DNA from 3 places in the Cytobacillus sp. MT66 genome. Region 2 is predicted to be linked to each of the others. Evidence: riboswitches for the same ligand, from Rfam matches in the RefSeq annotation. Region 2 holds a riboswitch; each other region holds the start of a gene.
What was found. Region 2 has a riboswitch for cyclic di-GMP ahead of AC1Q59_RS09985 (nuclease-related domain-containing protein). Riboswitches for the same ligand answer to the same signal wherever they lie in the genome.
Positions count from the first base shown of each region.

Region 1 (7,428 bases), on a different contig from region 2:
ATTAGGATGAAAGGTTTAATCATTTCGGGACAAGGTGCCTGTCCCCCTGTCCCGCTATCTTAGCAAGTCCTGGATATCTTCTTCTGTGAGAGTGCCCGGCTGTTTATTTTTGGGATCAATGACTTGTTCTATCAAGTGACGCTTCTTGTCCTGCAGTTTATTCATCTTTTCCTCAATTGTCCCTTTGGCTACAAGCTTTATGACCTGGACCGTTTGTTTTTGACCCATTCGGTGCGCACGGTCAGCAGCTTGTTGTTCGACCGCCGGATTCCACCAGCTATCATAAAATATAACAGTGTCTGCACCAGTTAAATTAAGCCCTGTCCCTCCTGCTTTTAAGGAAATCAGAAACATGTCGCATTCACCAGCATTATATCGGTTACATAATTCTACTCTTTCCGCTGATGGAGTCTGCCCATCTAAATAAAAATAAGGGACCCCTTGAATAGCTAGCTCTTGTCCAATAAAATGCAGCATCTTTGTAAATTGCGAGAAAATCAATAGACGCCGTCCCGATTGCCTCGCCTCTTCCATAATAGACAAAAGCTGCTCGAACTTTGCTGATGACCCTTTATAACCATCGACAAACAGTCCAGGATGACAGCAAATTTGCCGCAATCGGGTGATACCGGCTAGAACTTTAATACGATTCTTCCTTATTGTTTCCCGGTCTAAATGTTTTAAAGTTTTATGACGCAGCTTGGCTAAATAACTTGCATAGAGGACCTTCTGTTCATGCAGTAATTCAGTCGCCTCTAATACTTCCGTTTTCTTAGGCAATTCATGAAGAACATTTTGCTTTACTCTGCGCAGCATAAATGGGCGGATTCTTCGGGCAATCTGTTTATTCGTTAATTCACTGTACTCCCGCAGCCCTAAAAACAACTCAGGAAATACAACATGAAAGATCGACCAGAGTTCCTCCAGCGCATTTTCTAAAGGTGTACCCGTTAAGGCAAAGCGCTGATTTGCCTGAAGTCTTTTTACGGAACGGGCAGTCTGAGTTAAAGGATTTTTAAACATTTGTGCTTCATCAAAAAAGATGACATGAAATTTCTGTTTCTCATACCAGTTCACATCGCGGCGCAGCAGCGGATAGCTTGTGATAAGCACGTCAATATCATCAAGCTCCGTTTGCAGTTTTATTCGTTCAGCCTTATTTCCATCCATGATCATCGTCTGAATACCGGGAGCAAATTTCAGTATTTCGCTCTCCCAATTATAAGTAACACTAGAAGGACAAACAATTAAGGCAGGCTGCCCATTTTCACGAATGGCTGGAAGCTCTGATAAAATATAGGCAATACTTTGAATGGTTTTCCCCAGGCCCATGTCATCGGCTAGAATTCCGCCAAATCCATAGCTGGCAAGGGACTTCATCCATTTAAACCCAGATATTTGATAGTTTCTTAAAATATCTTTTAACTCCACTGGAACAGAAAAATCCAATCGATCTGGATGCTGAATATTTCCAAGAAACTCCCGAAAAGATTCTTCCATTAAAAAGCTGTCGCTATCCTCAAAATAATTTAGCAGTCTAAGTCCCTCTGCCACAGGAACTTCAAAGCTCTTTTCCCATTCATCATTTTGAACAGGGACAGCATTCAAGAAACGCTTGATTTCTTCCATTTCCTTTGTCTCTAGAGATAGCAAAGCACCGTCTCTCAGGCGATAATACTTTTGCTTTTCTTCCAATGCTGCCAATATGGCTTTGATCTCAGTCTCTGGAATCCCATCGATCTTAAACGTAAATTCAAGCAAGTGATTCCGTTCCTGATAATGCTTCACCTTTATTCTCGGTATTGTTGTTTTTGGCAATATCCGCATGCGTACGGCAGTGGTCGCATACACCTGAACCATCTTCTGCAATTTCGGCAGCTCGTGATACAAAAAGTTATATTCCAATTCTTCATTTTGAAGATAATAGCCGCTCTCTGTTTGATTAAACTTGCTTTCAGCCATCAGCTGCAAGATAGCTTCTTCCTTCTCCATGTCCCGAATAATCAGTGAACCTGCCATTGGCTGCCGATTCTCCAGCGGGTTGAAGACTGCCGATTCATAATGAAACTCCAGCCCTGCGAGCAGGCGATTCTTCACACGATCTAAATAAAGTTTTGCCTGTAATGGGGTCTTTCGCAGCTGCGCGGAGAATTCCCCTGATAAATGGACCTTCCCCAATTTTCTTAAATGCGGCAAAAGCTGTTCGACGAAGGATTTTAATTGATGACTTGGTATAGGGATTTCATTTATCTTGGAACGTTCTATCATTCGCTGTAATTCATAGAGCCGTTCTGCTTCCCATCTTTTAACCACAACGACTTTTCCTGCCGAAAGGACGGTGTCATATTCTTTCAATATCAGCATCTCGTCTAAACCGTGAATAACCAGATGATATCCATTTTCCTCCGTACCTGTAAATTCAAATGTTAACGGTAACGGTTCATCTGAAACACAGAACTGATGATAGCTATTCCCATCATATTGCAAGATGACTTGTGGAGCACGTGCTAATAAGGGTTCAACATTTTTCCAGAAGGATGCAGGAATTAGCAGCATTCCTTTATCCAAGTGACTCTTAGCTGAAATTGCCTGACGATGTACTTTTTCATCATCCATGACATGAATTAGCTGCTGAATAATGGCATCAGATACGTTATCAAAGCAATGGCTAACCGGTTCATATAAAAATTCTTTTGAAATTGCGTATTGTTTTCTATCTTTCACACTTTGGAGAAAATCACGAATGTCGGCTATTTTGAGTGATGAAATAGAAAGTTCAATACCAAATCGGGCATTCCCATCAATGGTAACTCCTTTACATAAAAAAGCTGTATCCAGGAGTTGTCTATTTTCAAAATGGATTTGCCGGCCACTTACAGGCAGCTGCTTCTCCTCAAATAATTTCAGCAATTCTTCTGGCATCTGTCCATCTGTTTGTCCAGGAATATATTTATCTTGTATATTCTCTTGCTGGTGGTGCTGCCAAGCTAGCAGCACCGCGGCAATATGTTGGCAATCTTTATCAAAAGAATTAAGAGACGGGCAGCTGCAGACCGCTTGAAATCCTTTAGGAAGTTTCTTGAGGCGGACATGGAAATCCTCCACCCCTTGGACTGTAGCCTGTATAGAAATTGGCGTTACTTCTTCCACTTTTACTTTTCCATTACGATAAAAAGCGTCCCCTCTTTTAAAGGAGACAGCCCCACATCGCTCTTTTATAATTTTTTGATTCAGCTGGATTTGCATAGGGTTGCCTCCTTTCGTTAAACAGGACATTTTCTTCTTTACTAAATGTATCATGAAGAATAGGCACACGCTAGTTGTACATAAGTCATTTCAAATCGTACATTAGGCAGCAGTTTCCCTAAAAATAAAAACACTCACAACTGTTTGCCAACTCGTGTGAGCGTTTACCATTTTTAATAAATCTATTAGATCTTTTAACGACTTCTCACTAAGAGGTTTACCGCTTCTTTAATTAAGTCTTCAGCATTTCTGTCTTCTGAATCTTCTGCTTTTCGAACACATTCAACCAAATTGGAGCTTACAATAACTCCTATTGTCCGATCTATAGCTGTTCTAGCGGCAGACAACTGGGTGATCACATCTTTACAGTCCTTTTGTTCCTCCATTAACCGAAGAATTCCTCTTAACTGCCCTTCAATCCGCTTAACTCTGTTTTTTATTTGATCGTTATATTCCATAGCTATACCACCTCAAACTTGGATTCTTATTAGATTCATTATAATCTCTTACATCAATAATTTCTAATTTAGACTTATCATATTCCCCTTCCGCCATAATGCACACTTTGGTAAATCATCAATAATTACCCCAAATCCACTTTATCCAGGAGTTTGATATCATAAAATACAAATCAACATGTGAAGTCCCTTAATCTATTTTTACCATCAAGTGATTAAAAAGACCTAAATATTCTTGAACTCTCAAACCTACTTTTGTATTATTATAATAATATATTATCTAAGTATCATATATTTTCTCTATTACGATAATGGCAAACTTATCTAAAGGTAAGGACGCAAAGCTACAGACCTAAGGCAAAGCATCAAATGCTATGGTGGCTGAGTTACCGAACATGGGGGTTATTCAAGCACACATCCCATTTGCGGTTTTGTGCTTTTTTATTTTAATTAAATACATAGAAAGGAAGACTTTATAATGGCAACAGATGTTAATGGCAGTTATGAAATCAAGGTGGACAGAGTAAAAAAGGAGATTAAGATCCGAGTGGAAGGCAGTGCAACTCCAGAAGGAGCACAGGCATTTATTAATGAATATAATCAAAAGACTTCTAGCGTGAATTCTCAGGAATACAACTGCGTTGCAGATTGCACGGATATGAAAGTAGCCGGGACCGAATTGCTGCCGCTGCTAGAATCGTGTGTAAAACTGTATAATCAGACTGGCTTTAAGAAGGTCATTTTCAGCGTTGGAAAAAACCCAATTTTAAAAATGCAGCTAAGCCGTCTAATTCGGCAAAATGGCATAACCAATGCGGAAGTTACCGAATGATAATAGAATTCCAATAAGAAGATGATTTTACCAAGGAGAGGGTACAGCTTGTACCCCCTTTTTCGTTTATGTTTTTTCGAATTTATGAAAAATTTATAGAGAGGAATTCATCCATGACAAACATCAAAATAAAAGAGATTGCTATATATCATCCAGAAAATCACATTCCTAACGACTTTTTCTTTCAGCATTTTGATAAGCGAGGCAAAGATATTCGCCATCTATTAAAACACGTTGGCAGAGAAAATCGCTATTGGACAGATCCAGATAAGAAAAAGGAAACAGGCATCACTATGGCTATTGAGGCTTCAAAAAAAGTATTAGAAAATGCTCATCTGACCGGAAAAGATATTGATATGATTATCTATTCCACTCAAATACCAGATCAATTGATTCCAATGAACGCCCTCTATATCCATCAAGCAATCAACGCTTCAAGCCATTCTATCGCTTTTGACTTAAACGGAAATTGTATTGGAATGACTCTTGCTGTCGATTTTGCTGCTCGCTATATGCAAGGCAATTCCAGGATTCAACGGGCGTTAGTCATTGGCTCTGATCATTTTTCTCCTATACTGAATCCTGAAGATGAACTAAGTTATTCGTTATTCGGGGACCTTGCCTCTGCTGTTATTTTAGAAAGTACAGAAGAATCTGCAGGATTTATTGATTCGCTTCATTATACGGATAGTGTGAACCCTAACCCTATCATGTTTCCGGTTAATGGGTTAGTGCAAACTTTGAAAGAACAAAATGACCCGTATATGAAGTTTGAACCTTTTGATGCGTCGCCTATGTACCCTCATGTCTATGATTCCATGCGTGAGATTCTGAATCAGCACGGATTAAAACCAAGTGATGTTAAATGTTGCTTTAGTCAAAGTAACAAGGCTATACTTCAACGGATTCAAGAAAACATGGGATTCCATGAAGACCAAATCATTTTTGCCGCAGATAAATATGGCTATCCTGGCACGAGCAGTCCATTCATTGCTCTTCATGAGGGAATCCAAACAGGCAAAATTCAACATGGGGATTACGTACTGTTCTGGACAGTAGGTTCAGTATATGAATTCATCACCATGTTATTCAAATACTAATATCGGCAGCTTACCGTTTAATCATAAATTTGCCAGTGGCGTTCTACAGCATTTTCCATAAATATATTTATTAAGAATTGAGTCAATGGCATTAACTGTTTTCGTGGCGTCTTGTCCTTCTATATATAAATATAAATGTCCTTGATATGTAAGGAAAAATGAAACCATTTTAGACAGTTGCTGAGGCTTTAAAACATAATTATCGGTATATAAGTAAACTTTGCTTTGAGAAGTTTTACAAATATGAAATAAATCAAGTACATTGGCTAGCTTTAATTTCTCAGTTATATTGTAAGATAAAATAGTTTTCATTGCTCTCTCCTTCTAAGTTAGTGTTATAAAATGTATAGGGAATGCTAACTAATAGGTTCCTTATTTATTTTTTCATAAGTATTTTATTTTTGGTAGGGTGTAAAATTGTTGAAAAAACACTAGTTTTGAAAAAATTCGTCTAATTTGCAGAGCTGTTAAAATGCAAAAAAATAAACCTAGTACGCGGAGTACTAGGTTTACTTTTTTGATAGGTATTATTCGTTCCCTTTACCGTTATTCTCTTTCTTATTTTCAGCGCCATTATTTTGGCCGTTTTTTTTCTTTTCGTTTACTTGCTGTTGCTTTTCAGCTTTCTTTTCTTGAACTTCTTCCTTTTTAGCAGCAGCTTTTGCCTGACCTTCAGCACGCTTTTCTGCAGCCTTAGCCTGCGCTTCTTCTTTCTTAGCTAATCCTGGAGCAACCACAGCAGTTTCCTTCATTTCTTCTGCAACTTTAGTTTCAGGTTCAACTGGTTCGTTTGTTGCTGTTACTGCTGTTGATCCTGTTGCTTTTGATTCCGCTGTAACTTGTTTTTCTTGAGTTCCCTCTTTGACTGCTTCTGTTTCTTCAGTTTCTTTAGATACTGCTTCTGCATCTGATGTTTCCACTGTAGCTTTTTCTTCTGCCTGGTCTTTTTCTGTTGCTACAGTTTCAGCATCTGCTGTTGCTTCATCCGCAGCAGCTTTATCTTCCTCAGTAGTTTCAACTGCGAATTTTTTTGCTTTTTCTTCAAGCTTTGCAAGTTTCTTATCTAATTTCGCAAAAGACTTTTGAATATTTTTCATTAAAGCTAATTGAGCTGTAGGGTTTTTAACATGTGATAATGCTGCAGCTAATGCATCAATGTTTTGAGCAAGCTTTGCTTCTACTTCATCTTCTATTTCTTCTTCATCTTCTGCTGCAATTACTTTGCCTTCAGTTGCTTCTTCTGTTGTATCATCTTCAGTTGCTATTTCTTCGCCTTCAGCTGTTTCTTTTGTCTCTTCAGTGTCTTCAGCTGACTGATCTGCAGTTTTATCAGCATCTTCCACTGTCGCTTCTTTATTTTCATCAGCAATTTTATCTGAATCTGCTAAGCTGTCAGCTGCTTCCTTTTGAGTAGCGATTGCCTCTTCTAAAAGCGCTGTTGCCTCTTCAGTTTTACCCTCTGCAAGCAATGCATTGGCTTCCGCAATACGCTCAGCAGCAAAGTCAGCTAAAAGACGAGCTTCCTTGTAATCATCAAATGTAACCGCAAGTCTTACCTTTTCCATCATAATTTTTACAAAATAGAAGAAATCTCCAGGTACCAAAGCTGGTGCTTCTTCTTGCTCTTGAACTGTTTCATCTGTTGTTTCAGTGTCAGCTTCTTCTTTTGTTGCAGAATCATCTTCTGTTCCTTCTTCTTCTGTTACAGCTTCCCCATCAGCAGCTGCTTCTTCCGCAGGCTCATCTACTGTAGCAGCTTCATCTACTGTAGCAGTTTCATCATCAGCTAAAT
Region 1 is NZ_JBXAFB010000027.1:3,693-11,120, forward strand. Features, by position in the region: gene AC1Q59_RS23995 (SNF2 helicase associated domain-containing protein) at 55-3,246, opposite strand; gene AC1Q59_RS24000 (metal-sensitive transcriptional regulator) at 3,441-3,704, opposite strand; cyclic di-GMP riboswitch class I at 4,008-4,098, shown strand; gene AC1Q59_RS24005 (hypothetical protein) at 4,183-4,536, shown strand; gene AC1Q59_RS24010 (ketoacyl-ACP synthase III) at 4,650-5,636, shown strand; gene AC1Q59_RS24015 (hypothetical protein) at 5,658-5,948, opposite strand; gene AC1Q59_RS24020 (hypothetical protein) at 6,164-7,428, opposite strand, start outside.
Region 1: linked by a shared signal. The riboswitch ahead of AC1Q59_RS24005 (hypothetical protein) and the one ahead of AC1Q59_RS09985 (nuclease-related domain-containing protein) in region 2 are both predicted to bind cyclic di-GMP.

Region 2 (7,428 bases):
TGTGACCGTACGGTTTTCATAACAGGAATTGTCATTCAGAATAAGGGAAAAGGTGCATGGGCATGTATCAGGAAAACGGTTATTCCAAGGAAAATGCTCCATTTGCATGAACGAATTTCTTATGAAACCTCACTAACAGAGGAAATTGTCGCACTTTTTACGATGGAAAAGAAGAATGAGCTGATTGAAATTGTTCTTCCATATATTTTCCAAGGAGCGACATTTACCATGGAGGGCCATATTGATATTGGTGCCGGAAAAAGAAATAAGACAAGGGCTTTTGTAAAGGAAATGGTCTCAAGGATGGAATCGATGGGGGTTGAGCCAAAAATAAAACCGGAGGCCTTTGTCGCTTCAAGTTATGCAAATAAATATACAAAATAAAGAACTCCAATGAAGGGGTTCTTTATTTTGTATTCATATGATATTGTTCTTCTAATTTGGCTGAAACCGCCTCCGTCAGTTCTGCAGTGGTCTCGGGAAGGGAGGTGGTCAAAATGGAATTCGCTACTTTCGCCATCATTCCTTCAGCAGTAATATCGAGATGTCCAATCATCAACGATTTTGAGCCTGAAGGCTTTGCTTTAAAATAGCCGTGGCCTGTAAACTTTTCGTTGATTCCTTTCAGGTTGAAAGTAACTGCAGAAGGCTCCTGCCAGCTGGTAATATCTACTTTCAGTTCGATCTTTTTCTTCATAATTCCCATATCGCTCTTAAAGCACCAGGTTGATTCTTTTTCGCTAATGATGCTGTGATCAATATAGCCCGGCACTAGAGGAGCCCAATTGTCAATATTGCTGACAAATTTCCAGACCGTTTGAATAGGTACATTAACTTCCACTTGATGACTGTATTTCGGCATGGTTTACCGCCCCTTTTTTAAAGTGTCAAAGATGTCTACAAGAATACCTATTCAAATAAGGGGCTGAATATTCACAGAGCTTCCATAGCTTAATTTCTAATGATGATGTAAATGAGATAGCCAACATAAACCAAGGCTAGAATCAATCCTTCATATTTTCCAATCTTATAATAGGTCCTGGAAAAGATCAGCAGCAGGAAGGTGATTAAAATCATGATAGCCAGGTCAATAAAAATTTTCGAATCGACTCCAAGAGGAGAAATGGCAGCCGCTGCACCAAGAACAAATAAGATATTAAAGATATTGCTGCCAACAATATTTCCTAAAGCGATTTCACTTTCTCTTTTAATGGCAGCCGTAATTGATGTTACCAGCTCCGGCAAGGAAGTACCTACCGCAACAATCGTTAACCCAACTAATGTCTCGCTCATTCCAAAGGAAAGGGCAATTTCAGTTGCATGATCAACGACTAAGTCCCCGCCAAAAATGATTGCCCCAAGACCTAAGACGGTATAAATAATGTGCTTTGCCCAGATGCCTGATGAAACTTGTGTTTTTTGTATTTGGGTATCATTCCGGTTCTTTCTTGCTACCTCAAAAAGATAGTAAAGGAAGACTGAGAAAATCAATAAAAGGATTAAACCATCACTTCTTGTAACAATATTTGTGCTGACAGACTCCAAAAACCGGTCACTGATTAAAATCAGCAAAGCAGCACTTGCAAGCAACGTGAAAGGAATTTCCTTCCTAAGCGTTTCATTTTCAACCTTTAACGGAAAAATAATCGCCGTTACTCCAACAACAAGAGTAATGTTGAATATATTGCTTCCGACAACATTACCGATAGCCACATCGGCATTACCCTTTAATGCGGCTAAGATACTAACCGTTGCCTCCGGAGAACTTGTTCCAAAGGCGACGATGGTCAGTCCGATTAGGAGCGGGGAAATCTGAAGAAATCCTGCAATTTTAGAAGCACCTTCAACAAAATAATTTGCCCCTGCGATTAAGAGCCCAAAACCTAAAAATAATAAGATAAACGACATGTTCCTGGAGCACCCCGCAATAGTATATGAGATATCAGTAATTATAAATAGTGGACATACTGTATTGCAAACAGGAGCTTCCATAAAAGTATATTCATACCAATCTATGGGTGCAGCAGGAATAGTACATAGAACTAAAAAAAGGCCCACAAATAATCATAGATTATTTCAGTATTGGTTCATTTGGACAAGGCATGAGTGCCCTTAGGCAGGTCCCTAGCCTCTCGCAGGATATAAGTTTTAATAGGCCCAACCCCTTTAACCATAATTATTCCTCTTTCCGTTAACTGAAAGGAATCTGCAAGCAAGTGGTAGGTGGATTCTGTAACCTGAATAGTCCCATTAATCGCTTCAGACTCCATCCGTGAAGCAATATTTACGGTGTCTCCCCAAAGATCATAAGTAAATTTCTTCTTTCCGATAACCCCGGCGATAATTGGGCCGGAGTTGATGCCAATCCTTAGAGATAAAGGAATGTTTGAGCTTTTGCTTAATTCCGCTAGATAGCTTTGCATATCAAGGGCCAGCCGTGCTGCGTTTTTGGCCGGATCCATTCCTTTCTCACGCTGGGCTCCGACAGATGCAACCATATAGGAATCGCCAATGGTTTTTATTTTTTCTAAGCCATATTGTTCTGTTAAATCATCAAAATGTGTAAAGATTTGATTTAAATAAAAGAGTAGTTTATCGGGTTCAATTGTTCGGGTAAATGGAGTAAAGCCTACTAAGTCAGCAAAAAGGACTGTTACATTTGAATGCCTTTCGGTAATTGTTCTTTGTTCTTTCAGCAATCCTTCCGTAATATGCTGGGGCAGGATATTCAATAATAATTCTTTAGATCTTTCCTTTTCCTGCTTAACCATTTTAAGATGGACGAACTCCCTGCGGCTATAATATTCGAAAAAATAGCCTGTCAGACCGCAAAGACATATGAAATACACAAGGAATATAGAAACATTGATTAATATATTTTTTGTACTCGGATCAATGAGTGCTTGCTGATGAAAAATCATTACATATATATAAGAAGTAAAAATAATGAAAACAACTATATTAGCATAAAAAAAGCGAAGTCTTGCTGTGGTGTAAGTAACTGCTATTAGTAAGAATGTACCTATGTAATAGTGATTATAGGCAAAACTTCCAGGAGGGCTTATGGCTAAAATAATATAAAACCCCGTGCTAACTATAATAATATTCATTGAATTGTATATTTGTGAGTATCTAGAAAACCTTGGCGAACTGTTTAATAGATACGAGATTGGGAACATTGCAAAGGATAGAAATCTTATTAAAAGAACCATTTGCAGACTGCTTTCAAAAGAAAGGACATCAATTAATGGCAGAGAAAGAGTTGCGATAAATGCCATAGGGATCACCCATTTCCCATAACTCACTGTTTTGGTGTCATATCGATCAATAAATTCCTTTTCAAGCTGTTTAGGAAAACGTAATTTCTTTGCTGCCTTTAATAATTCGTTATCTGTCATTCATGCTCCCTGCCTAATAGATAAAATATTTCTGATGTTTTTGTAACCCAGATTACAGAAAAAACCTATATTTATCATACATAATTAAATCTATTAGTTCCATAAACAATGAGGTGGTTGTTTGACCTTCATCATTCTTATATTTGCGCATCTAATAGGAGACTTTCCGCTGCAGGGGGAATTTTTATCAAAAACAAAGGGGAAGAATTTGTATTTGCTGTCCGTTCATGCTGGAATTTGGACAGGCTGTATAGCAACAGCGGGGTATCTGCTAGGATTTGCTATAGATGGAATGGATCTGGCGTGGCTATTCTTTGTACATGCGGCTGTTGACTATTTAAAAGCAAAACCAGTGGGGATTTTTAAAAAGCTTAATCCACTGGGGAAAGGGCTAATGATCGATCAATTGCTTCATTTCGGGCAAATTCTTCTATTTATTTATAGTAACTGAACTTGGAACGAACGGATGAAAAAAATATTCGTTCGTTTTGTATTTGCTTGGGAGGAAATCAGCAGAGGTGTGGTTCATAGTTCATTTTAACTATATAATAGTAAGATAATACTATTGTTATGGGAGAAATGGAAAAAATGGATGCTCAATTTATGTTAAATGTCCCTTTTTTTGCGGGGTTGAATGAAAAAGAATATGAATTACTAGGATCTCTTTTTATCGAAAAAAATATAAAAAAGGGAGGCCATATTTTTCTTGAAGGAGATGTAGGGACAGAATTCTATCTAATCAAACAAGGAAGAGTAAAAATCTATCGAATAACGAATGGAAAGGAATCGATTCTTTCCTTACTAAATAATGGGGATTACTTTGGGGAAATGGCAATGCTAGATCCGAATAATAGCAGATCAGCGGCTGCTGTTGCTCTGGAAAATACGACATTATTTATCTTAAAGGAAAATGAATGGAAGTCATTGTTAATGCGAAACCCGCAACTGTTAATTAAGTTGTTGAGTCTAACAATGGAAAAGTTAAGGCGAGCAAATGATAAAATTCAGCATTTAACATTTTTTGATGTGCGAACACGAGTCTATAAACTAATTGTTCAACTGGCGAAGGATTATGGAATACATACAGAAGACGGACTATTAATCAATTATAAATTAACCCATCAGCAAATGGCCGATTTAATTGGGGCTGTTCGGGAGACTGTTTCAAAAATCATGGCCGAATTACAGCAAGAAGAATGGATTACTTTGCAGAATAAGAAAATTCTTATTAAGGACATGGCTAATTTTGAAGAGGGTATTATTGAAGATTAATTAATCTATTTTTCAAAAAAAGTATAATTTTGTAGTTTGGATTACAGAAAATAATAGGCCCCTAAGTGATAATAAAATTAACAAACAAAGAACGTTTAGGGGGAGATTTATAATGGACTTACTGCCAATCATTATTTTCGGTACTATTATTTTTATTATTAAAAGAGCTAAAAGAAAAAACACATTATCCCGTCGAGCAAGTTTAGCTGCTGCAGGTGTTGGCGGAACGGCAAGTATTGCGTTTCTTCAGCAGCTCGAACTCGAGCAGCAGCTAAATCAAGATATGATCGATCAAATGCAGCAAATGGATTTACAGCAAATGCAGGATTTCGCTTTGCAAAACCAGCTAATTGACCAAATGAATCTTCAGCAAATGATGGATCAATCAATGGATCCATTTCAAAATGTAGGTTTGGATCCCATTATTGATCATTACTATCATGGTCATGATCAAGGGTTTGATCACTCATTTAATGACCATCACCAATTTTAATAGAGTAAATGGCAAACCATCCGAAAGGGCGGGACGCAAAGCCACGAGTCTAATGTTCTGTGAGACAGAACGATGATCGTCGGGTTACCGATACAGTATTGTATTGTTATCTGACTGCTTGGCTGCCTATGCAAGCAGTCTTTTTATTTTAGCAAAAAGGGATGATATTTTATGGCAACCATCCATAAAGGGAAAAACGCACTAAAAACGAAGGCGAACAACTATTTATTAATTTCTATTTTATTAGCGATTGCACCAATTGTATACTTTGTGGCTTTTATACAGGGATTTTACTTTAAAGGGATTTTTCATCTTTTTCCGGTCATGCTATTTTGGGCTGCTATATTCTTTTGGAAAAAATACTCCGTTCTAAGTGCTGGAATTAAAGGGGAAGAGCGAACTTCTAGTATTCTGAGAGAACTTCCCAAAGGTTATGAGGTGTTTAGTTCTGTTCAGCTTTCAACAAATGAAGGAATGGCCGAGCTTGATCATGTGATTGTGGGTGAAAATGGCGTCTTTGTCGTTGAGGTAAAAAATCATAACGGCACCATCCAAGGAAGAGATGAGGATCACTCCTGGATTCAGCACAAAGTGGGAAGAAAAGGCGGAGAATACACAAAGGAAATGAGAAACCCTGTTAAGCAAGTAAGAAGACAAGTACATATTTTATCCAGCTATTTTAAGCAAAACGGGATAAATCTTTGGATTGAGGGGGCCGTCTATTTCTCGAATCCTCAAGCCAATGTAAATGTAACATCAGAACGAACTAATGTTTTTACATCATCAAATGAATTGCAAACGTATTTAACCACGCATAGCTCAAAAAGAAAAATAAACCATGAAGTGTTAAATAAAGCGAAAGCATTGATTAAAAGGTAACTTTGACAAAAAAGGAGATTTGTAAAAATGAAATTAAAATTAGTATTAGGAAGTTTAATGCTGCTAGGATTGCTTGCGGGATGCTCTAAGGGAGAAGTAACGGCAAAAACAGAAGAAGAGATTCGCCAGGAAGTAAAAGCAGAGCTTGAACAAGAAATGAAAGATGATTTAAAAAATGAGATTAAAGAAGAAGTGAAAAACGAACTTGTACAAGTACAAAAGACAGATTCAGAACCAGAAGTTGTTAAAGAAGCCCCGGCTGAAAAAAGCGCTTCATCATCCAACATTCTGGACGTTTCATCTGTTGAACCTTACGTCACTAGCAATCTTATTTTTTCAAACTTCTCTCTAGAAAAACATAGTGATGGATACTCTTTAGAAATGAGAGTGGAAAATAAGAATGAGGAATTTGATGTGGCTTTTGGCTGGGGAAGAGCAGGAATAGCAACGCTTGAAACGAGCGAAGGCAGATTCAAGGCTGAATTTCCGCATATGGAGAAAATCGGTGCGGGACAAGAAAAAATCTACTCCTTTAAGTTTGCAAATGCAGCAGGCACACCAAATAATCTGGTAATTAGTAATATCTTGCTAGTAAATCAGCATGACGGGCGGCTTCCAACGCCAGGCAGTGATGAAGAATTTACAATTTCATTGAAATAGGGGATTGTTCCTATCAGACATGGGTTCCATTCCTGCTGGCTTGACTAAAGTTTGACTCATTTATTTGGAGGGAATCTATCTTAGTTCGTAAATCATAAGCCAAATACGATAGGAGCGGGGGATTTCCCTCGCTTTTTTATTATACTATGTACTTGGAAAATTAGCGGTTGTAGGAAAAAGGATATATTTTTTATAGGTGTTTATAAAAAATATAATCAAATATTCATAGAATATTTTTCTAGAATAGGTTCCTTTACACTATTCAGAATAGGGTGAAAAATCTATATTATTGAAAATATAACAGAATTTTGAAGGAGTGAGGTATTTGTTAAAGGTTCTATCTAGCTCTGCTCTATCATTAGCATTAGTAGGAAGTACGATTTTTGCAGGAGGGTCATCAATCAGTGCAGATGCCCCAGTGAAGGAAAAAAATACATACCAGCTAAGCCTGGCTCATCATGTGGGTGCTTCCCCGGAGCTTGCTGAACAGGCGAAAAGGCTAGGCATTGATTTATCAAAAGCTGATCCTGCTGAGAGGATAGCTAATCAAGGGAAAAAGTTTCAGCAGGCAGGGGATAGCCATGTAGCCTATAGGAAGGCGGAAGGGGATATTCCTGTACTTGTTATACTAGCAAAATATAAAGATGGTGATGAACCAATAGGTGATATGCCTGGACAAGTTCCAGCCCATTATTATGAGGATTTAATTTTTGGAACAGAATATAA
Region 2 is NZ_JBXAFB010000004.1:323,614-331,041, forward strand. Features, by position in the region: gene AC1Q59_RS09950 (ribonuclease H-like YkuK family protein) at 1-384, shown strand, start outside; gene AC1Q59_RS09955 (SRPBCC family protein) at 407-862, opposite strand; gene AC1Q59_RS09960 (calcium/sodium antiporter) at 952-1,908, opposite strand; gene AC1Q59_RS09965 (adenylate/guanylate cyclase domain-containing protein) at 2,088-3,398, opposite strand; gene AC1Q59_RS09970 (DUF3307 domain-containing protein) at 3,520-3,849, shown strand; gene AC1Q59_RS09975 (Crp/Fnr family transcriptional regulator) at 3,987-4,670, shown strand; gene AC1Q59_RS09980 (hypothetical protein) at 4,783-5,163, shown strand; cyclic di-GMP riboswitch class I at 5,164-5,255, shown strand; gene AC1Q59_RS09985 (nuclease-related domain-containing protein) at 5,335-6,042, shown strand; gene AC1Q59_RS09990 (hypothetical protein) at 6,070-6,702, shown strand; gene AC1Q59_RS09995 (M6 family metalloprotease domain-containing protein) at 7,028-7,428, shown strand, end outside.

Region 3 (7,428 bases), on a different contig from region 2:
TAATCATGTCCTTTATACGTCCTACCAGTTCAATTTTTCCATCTGCTGTTTGCCTTCCTAAATCTCCTGAATAAAACCATCCATCTTTATATACTTCAGATGTTAAGTCAGGACGCTTATAGTAACCTAAAAATGGATCATCGCACTGAAATAAAATCTCCCCGTATCCTTCTTCGGAAGGCGATTTTAATTTATACTTCAGATTTGGAAGCAGTGCCCAATCCATCCCTTCACGAATATCGCTTTCTGTATACATGATAGCTCCTAATTCAGACGATCCCAAAAAGCTCATCATTTTGGCTTTTAAATTAGAATACGATTGGAGGAAGTCATCGGAAATAGCTTCTCCAGCGAAACAAATGAGCTCCATCTGTTCCAAAGCAGGTTTATCTGCTAATTTAGCAATCATATCAAATGCTTTAAAAAGTGAAGGTGAGGAAACCACTTTTTTACTCGGCTGCCTTTCATATAATTGGACTACTTCTTGCATTGTAAGGTTTTCTGTGAATACAAGATGATATTGCGTATGTAAACTTGAAAGGAGCCAGACAACACCAAACACACCAGAAATTTGCCCCATAACAAAGAGCTTGTCGTTTTTATCTAAATTCATACCTGCCTTAACCCCTGCGTTTGCACGATTAATAAAACCTAAATCGAGAATAACTCCTTTTGGTACACCTGTACTTCCGGATGTACAGGCAATGAGTTGGGCACCTGTTTCATCTAAAGGTTTTTTCTCTCCATTAAGAAACAGCTTATTCCACAACATGGCACCCTGATGTTCAAAAATAACGGTTTCTTTTTTCGTTGGAACCGCCCAATTGTGGATTGCCTGACTGAAATTAAAAGAGTTATGCATGGTTTCAGTAAAAATAATATGAGGATCAATAAAATCCAAAACCTGTACTAAGTCTTCCTGTCTAAGATGTGGACTTAGCGGAATGACGACTCCCCCCAATTTACTAACTGATAAGATTAAAGTGGAGAAGTCATAAATCGATGCAACAATTAAGACAACTTTTTTCCCCTTAATCTCTCCGAGAGATTCATGTATCATCTGAGAATATTCATCAATACCATGCTGAATTTCACCATAGGTATAATCTCCGCTTTGTGTTGATAATATCGTCTGATTAAGCGGTGGGTTCTGATCAAAGATCCAATTATAAAAGTTACTCATAGTTTTACTTCCTCCCTTGTAAACATTTGGTACACTCCATAAACTGTTTCTAAATCTTGATTACTCTTAATCTTATAGGTTTCATTTCCGAGTCTTGAAGTAAGCTCTATTAGCAGATTTACCATTTGAAGGGAATCAAGATGTAACTCCTCCCGAAAAGATGAATCCTTTCTTAAATTTTCAACCGGTATCATTGTTATTTCGGATAGAATTTGGCGAAATTCTTCAAAATCCATTTATATGACTCCTTTCCTTTTCAAACCATGTCATTGCTCTCTGGCGAATTTCAGGGAGCTTATAATTACAGCAATGTCCCTCGTCAGGGTATTCCAAGAATTTTTTTCCCTCAGGTAGCATTTGAAATAACTGATACATGCTTTCATCCTTCACCATAACATCCTTTTTCCCATGTACTAATAAAACAGGACACTTCAAAGATAAGGTATGATAAGGCGGTATAATCTCTTCATCTGAAACAAACTGGACTCTTTCTGTAAAATAATCCGGCATTTTTACATCATTTGTTCGAAATGGTGGCGAGACTGCCACTGCCTTAGATACCAATGAATGACAACTTCCGTATATCGCCCAAGCGGCACCCGAGCTCGTTCCAAATAAATAGATGTTTTTATCAGGGAACAGCAAATGGGCATACTCGATAACGCCATCTACAAATCGTTGCCAACGCTTCACCGTTCCTTTAATTCCACCCATTGTATAGGTCTGTCCTTGTCCGGGACCATCAAAGCTAAACGTAATATAATCTTTTTCTGCAAAGTCCATTTCATAAGTGAAAAGTTCTTCTTTCGTAGAATCTAATGGGTTAATAATGACGATAACTTCCCTGGGATTACTAGGAATTCTAATCCTGCCATAGTAAAATTGCTCATCGATACCCAGTTCAACATTTTTTGTTTGTATAGGTGATAATTGATCAGCTTCTTTGACAACATCCAAACTTTTACTCAGCCAATCTCTTTTTTCTTCATTACGGTCAGGAATAAGCCATTGTATGAGCTGATAATAGAGAGCAGAAGTTCGATAAGCGATTTCAGCGTCTTTGGAAAAACCCCTTAGCTTTAATGTTTCAGCGTCTTTCATTCTTTTCTCCGCAAGATTTTTCCATCCCTGAACCCAGAGCTCCTTCGATAAATACGTCTTACGCAAAGCAGAAAGATCCTCTTTTCGAACTCCATGCACTAGCCATCGGTCCCAAAATCCATCAAATAAGTTTACTGTCAAAAGCGTCTTTTCAATTGTCCTATTAACCAACTGCATTTATCCGCCCTTCTTTCTCATCGCTTGACTCAAAGATTAATATCAGAGTTGACCCTTTAGGTGTGGTAAATAAGGCGATTTTTTTCGCCAGCTTCATCATGAGAGTAAAGCCTTGTCCTAAAGAATTCTTCGTAGAGTATCCTGTGCGTAAAATTTTATTTGGAAGATCATCAAGTGGAAATCCTGGCCCTTTATCCTCAATGACAAAAGTCATTTCTTTGGTTTGTTCATTTTCAAGGATGGTCATTTTTCCTTCCTCTGCATGCTTAATAGTGTTTGTAATGGCTTCCGATAAAACTAATAACCAGCTCATGACTGTCCCTTTATAAATATCCATTTCTTCGAAACATATTCTAGCCTCATTTCGGCATGCTGGGATATCCGAACTATCCTTAATTACTCCTTCGCAGAGTACATTTCCATCCCTATAATGTTCTATTTCTTCCCTAGTTATCAGTAAAAATTGACCCTGGGTGGCCGCTGCCAAGACATCACGATAAATTTTCCACTCCGCGTGTTTTTCACATTCTATCATTGGCTCCCTTGGCTTAGACAATGGAATAAATATTTCATCTTTATGAATCTCATAGGCCTTCAACATCGCATTTTGTAGATTCATATGGAGCTTTAATTTTTTAATTTTTTCTATCATATCTTCTTGTTGTTTATTCCAATCCAGCATTTGATCGGATAGAAAAAGAATGCATTCCTTCTTTTGTTCATCTCCTGTATCTTGCAGAAAGGATGATTGAGTGAGTGACCGATTAAAAAGTTGGTCCTGTTCCGCTATATCCAGTCCTAGATATTGTCCAATTTTCCTAGCTAGAAAACCCCTTTTCGTTCTAAAGATGGTTTCTTCGTAAGATAAATCTGGAGGTGGAGACAGCACCTCTGTAGGTTTGCTTTCAGCAGATTTTTTGAACTTACTAAAAAACTGTCTCAACTGGATTAATCCTCCTTACAAGATGCCACGAGGCGGCATGATGGTTATCTCATCAACAAATGCCCCTGCCGGTTGATTAATCAGAAACAGTAAATGGTTTGCTAAACTTTCAACTGGAATCATGTCATCCATATTAGGCTTGGGATCGATATTGTCCCAAAAACTGCTCTTGACTGAACCCGGAATCACCGCTGTCACTTGGACCCCTTTTCCACGCAATTCAGCTTGTAAGACTTTCGTTAACCCCATCAGGCCGAATTTTGAAGCTGAATACCCGCCGTTTCCAGGTAAAGCCATTGTCCCGGCAACTGAAACTAAATTGAGGATATGCCCACTCTGTTTTTCAGCCATGTACCTTCCAAACATCTTACAAGTTAGATAGGAGCCCCGTAAATTTACGTTGATCATTTGGTCAAAGTCTTCTGTTGAAGAATCAATCACACTTGAAAAAACACCCACTCCCGCTGCATTGATTAAGACATCGACGTTTCCAAAGTGCTGAATAGCTTTTTCATAAAAATCCTTAACCGATTCTTCACTGGTTACATCCAAAGGCATCTTCAAAACATTCTTATTAGAGTAGTAGGTGTTGCTTCTACTCCCTAAGACGACATTCCCGCCCAATTGTTCGATTGAGGCAGCAATAGCCTTCCCAATTCCCCTACTAGAGCCAGTAATGGCAATCGTTTTTCCTTTTAACGACATTTGGTTATCCATCAATCATTCCACCCCTGGACCGAAATACTCAAAATAGTTTTTTTCCGTTTCATACAAACCGATTTTGAAAAGGTTCGAAATTCTTGGTGAAAGTAAATCCCAAATCACAACTGCCACGTTTTCGGAGGTTGGATTCAAGTTTTCAAATTCTTCCGTATCCAAATTTAAATGTTTATGGTCAAATTTTTTCATGATCTCTTCGTCCACGATCTGATCCAATTCTGAAAGGTTCGCAATCATGCCAGTAACTGGGTCAGGTATTCCGCTTACAGTTACCTCTAAATAGTAGTTATGACCATGCCCATAAAGGTTATTGCACTTCCCAAAAAGGGCCACATTTTCTTCTTCGCTTAATTGACTACTATGTAAACGGTGTGCAGTGGAAAAATGATATTTTCTCGTTAATCGAACCATTTCAGCATTCTCCTTTTCTGAATATAAGAAATCATTTTCTCTTAGTTTGATTTTATGGAGTTCACAGCCATCTATTTTTCCATCTAAGGAATCCCATAGGTACGCCGTTATATTTTCAGTTGTCGGGACGTTTTCTTTAAAATAAGGATTTTCTTTATTTAAGAACTTCCCATCTAATTCCTTACGAACGAAGGACTTTACAACTTTATCGATATCCGTAATATTGACCACAATGCCTGACTTAGCGTCTAACGATCCTTTTACCATAACCTCTAGCGTATAATCGTGACCATGCCCATGAGGATTTGCACATAGGCCAAACACTTCTTGATTTTGCTTTTCGCTCCAATCGTCAATTCGATAGAAATGAGCAGCAGAGAAATACATTTTTCTTGAAAGATAGAGCATAGATTTTCCTCCTATTAATCTCTTAAAAGAGCCCTTTCAAATTCTTCCGTTAACGCAGCATCATCTTTGAATACACCCTTTTTTACTGTTGTCACCGTTGCACTTCCTGGTTTTTTCACACCCCTGGCACACATGCAAAGATGTTGTCCCTCTATACTGACAATCACACCTTTTGGTTTTAGGACATTCATTATTGCTTCTGCAGTTTGTTGTGTCATTCTTTCCTGGACCTGCGGACGTTTAGAGACTAATTCAACAAGGCGAGCAAATTTACTTAAACCTATTACTCTCCCATTTGGAATGTAACCAATGTGAGCCTTCCCGAAAAAAGGGATCAGATGATGTTCACAGAAGGTATAATAGTTAATATCCTTAACAACAACGATTCCTTCATATTGTTCCTCAAAGGTAGTCGTTAAAGCCGTTTCAGGAGGAACGCCTACTCCTGCAAAAACTTCTTTATACATTTTTGCCACACGTTTTGGTGTATCTAATAAACCCTCGCGATTTGGATCTTCCCCAATTAATTCTAAAATTCCGCGAACATGCTGCTCTACTAAGTCATTATTTAAATCAACTGCCATGTGAATTCCTCCAAATATGTTCTAAAAATAAAAAAACTCACCATAGGATTGGTAAGTGTACTTAACCAACCTTTTCGGTAACCCGGCGATCCTAGCATCCTTGCCTTAGACCCGTAGCTTTGCGTCCTTATTTTTCAATAAGTTTGCCATTATCGAAGATTAAATATTGTATTTACAGAAAAGTTGCCTTTTCTATTAAGATATCTTTCAATTGAACCAATTCGAAAATATCGTTAATAGGTTGTTGAATATTTTTTACCACGATTTGACTATTAGTCTCACTGCTTTTTACGGTTTCCACCAGATTAATAAACAATCCTATGCCAGTGGAATCTACAAATGGTACTTCATTAAAGTCAATTTCAACATTCTGGTACCCTGATAAAATAGGAATGACTTCCTCCTCTAGTATTTCAGTTACTTCTATATCTAAGTCACCCATAAAATAAATGGTGATTGTTTGCTCTTTTTCCTCAAGTTTATAAGAAAACATGATCAATTCTCCTTATAATTAAAAAATAATTCTTCCGTTTTCATCTAGGTGAGCATTTATATATCTACGATCTTCCTGGAAGGTATGTTTACTCTTACCAATTTGAATAACAGTTCCAACTCTAACAAAACCAATCTTAATGTTTTCGCTGCTTGGCACTATTATTTTACTTGTGACACCACTATCGGAACCTGATTCATTAATAGTTGCCCCCTGCCGAGCAAAGATCTCTCCTCCTCGGAAAACTCCTTTTACACTAACATGGCCGATAGCATGTATTTTGGAATTATAGCAACCTTGTCCGCGGATCACCACATCACCGCTCGAGAAAATCGTATTCCCTTGAGAATTCATCAGTTCAACCGTACATTCTTGTATTTCTTGGTTATATTTCTTAATTATTTGATCAATCTTGTCTGACAAACCCTTAATTTTTTCAAGGGAGTGAAGTTCGTTTGGAACCGCGGACATAAAACACATTCTTAGTTGTTCGATAAGAGATTCCCATTCAGTATCTAACAGGTTGGTTGATGTTTTTCCTAATTCTATAAGTTGATTAATAGACCGTACGAGGGTCTTGAACTTTTTGTCTACCAAAAGTTTGATAAGTGGGAATAACCCACTTTTGGAGTAATCTGTAATTTTAAAAGCTGGCATATTCATTAACTGGTGAATGGATGAAATCATCTTGTTCATTTGATCTTGGACAGTCGAAAAACAAGTAATAGTTTCAGAAGTATATATGTTTTGGTTACCACCTGAAATCACACTCCCAATCACATTACCCCGAATCATTATTCCACTTTTTCCAGAAATGGTGGCTGAGTACACATTTTTAAGTATGGTAGCTTCACCTTCAGCTTCTACGGCCATCCCTTCTTCAACATTCCCTCGAACCTCTATATCTCCCTTAAAACGAATATTTCCTGAATCCATATTAACGTCTGTGGGATGAGTGAGTTTTGGTAAAATGGATACCTTTACAATCAAACCACGTTGTTCAATAAGTGGCCTCCCTTCTGTAGTTGCCACAACCTTTGAATCATTTTCAATTAAAACAATCCCTGTCCCAGCGGTTATAATAAGGGGATAAACAGGTTTAGGAGGTATTGGCTCATTTGAAACATTAAAACCTGGTGTACCGGGAATAGGGGAACATACAGTGGCGATAACTTGCCCTTTTTGAACTGTCGGAAACACTTGTACTTCCCGAAAATCAACGGTCCCGTTTTTTCGCTCTTGAGGCCCTGTTTTCTTTTTTACATTTACCACAATTTCAATCTTCCCGTTTTCGCCCTCTTTTGGTTTAATGCCGCTAGCAATGATGAAATCTCCGGTTTCTTTAGTGTTAACTGCTTTTAAGATTTCCTCATAATTAAATCCATGTACCACACGTAAATTTTCTAGT
Region 3 is NZ_JBXAFB010000025.1:14,680-22,107, reverse strand. Features, by position in the region: gene AC1Q59_RS23750 (class I adenylate-forming enzyme family protein) at 1-1,183, opposite strand, end outside; gene AC1Q59_RS23745 (acyl carrier protein) at 1,180-1,419, opposite strand; gene AC1Q59_RS23740 (alpha/beta hydrolase family protein) at 1,409-2,461, opposite strand; gene AC1Q59_RS23735 (ATP-binding protein) at 2,448-3,404, opposite strand; gene AC1Q59_RS23730 (SDR family oxidoreductase) at 3,420-4,121, opposite strand; gene AC1Q59_RS23725 (6-carboxytetrahydropterin synthase) at 4,125-4,943, opposite strand; gene folE (GTP cyclohydrolase I FolE) at 4,958-5,527, opposite strand; cyclic di-GMP riboswitch class I at 5,601-5,685, opposite strand; gene AC1Q59_RS23715 (STAS domain-containing protein) at 5,700-6,020, opposite strand; gene AC1Q59_RS23710 (flagellar assembly protein A) at 6,039-7,428, opposite strand, start outside.
Region 3: linked by a shared signal. The riboswitch ahead of folE (GTP cyclohydrolase I FolE) and the one ahead of AC1Q59_RS09985 (nuclease-related domain-containing protein) in region 2 are both predicted to bind cyclic di-GMP.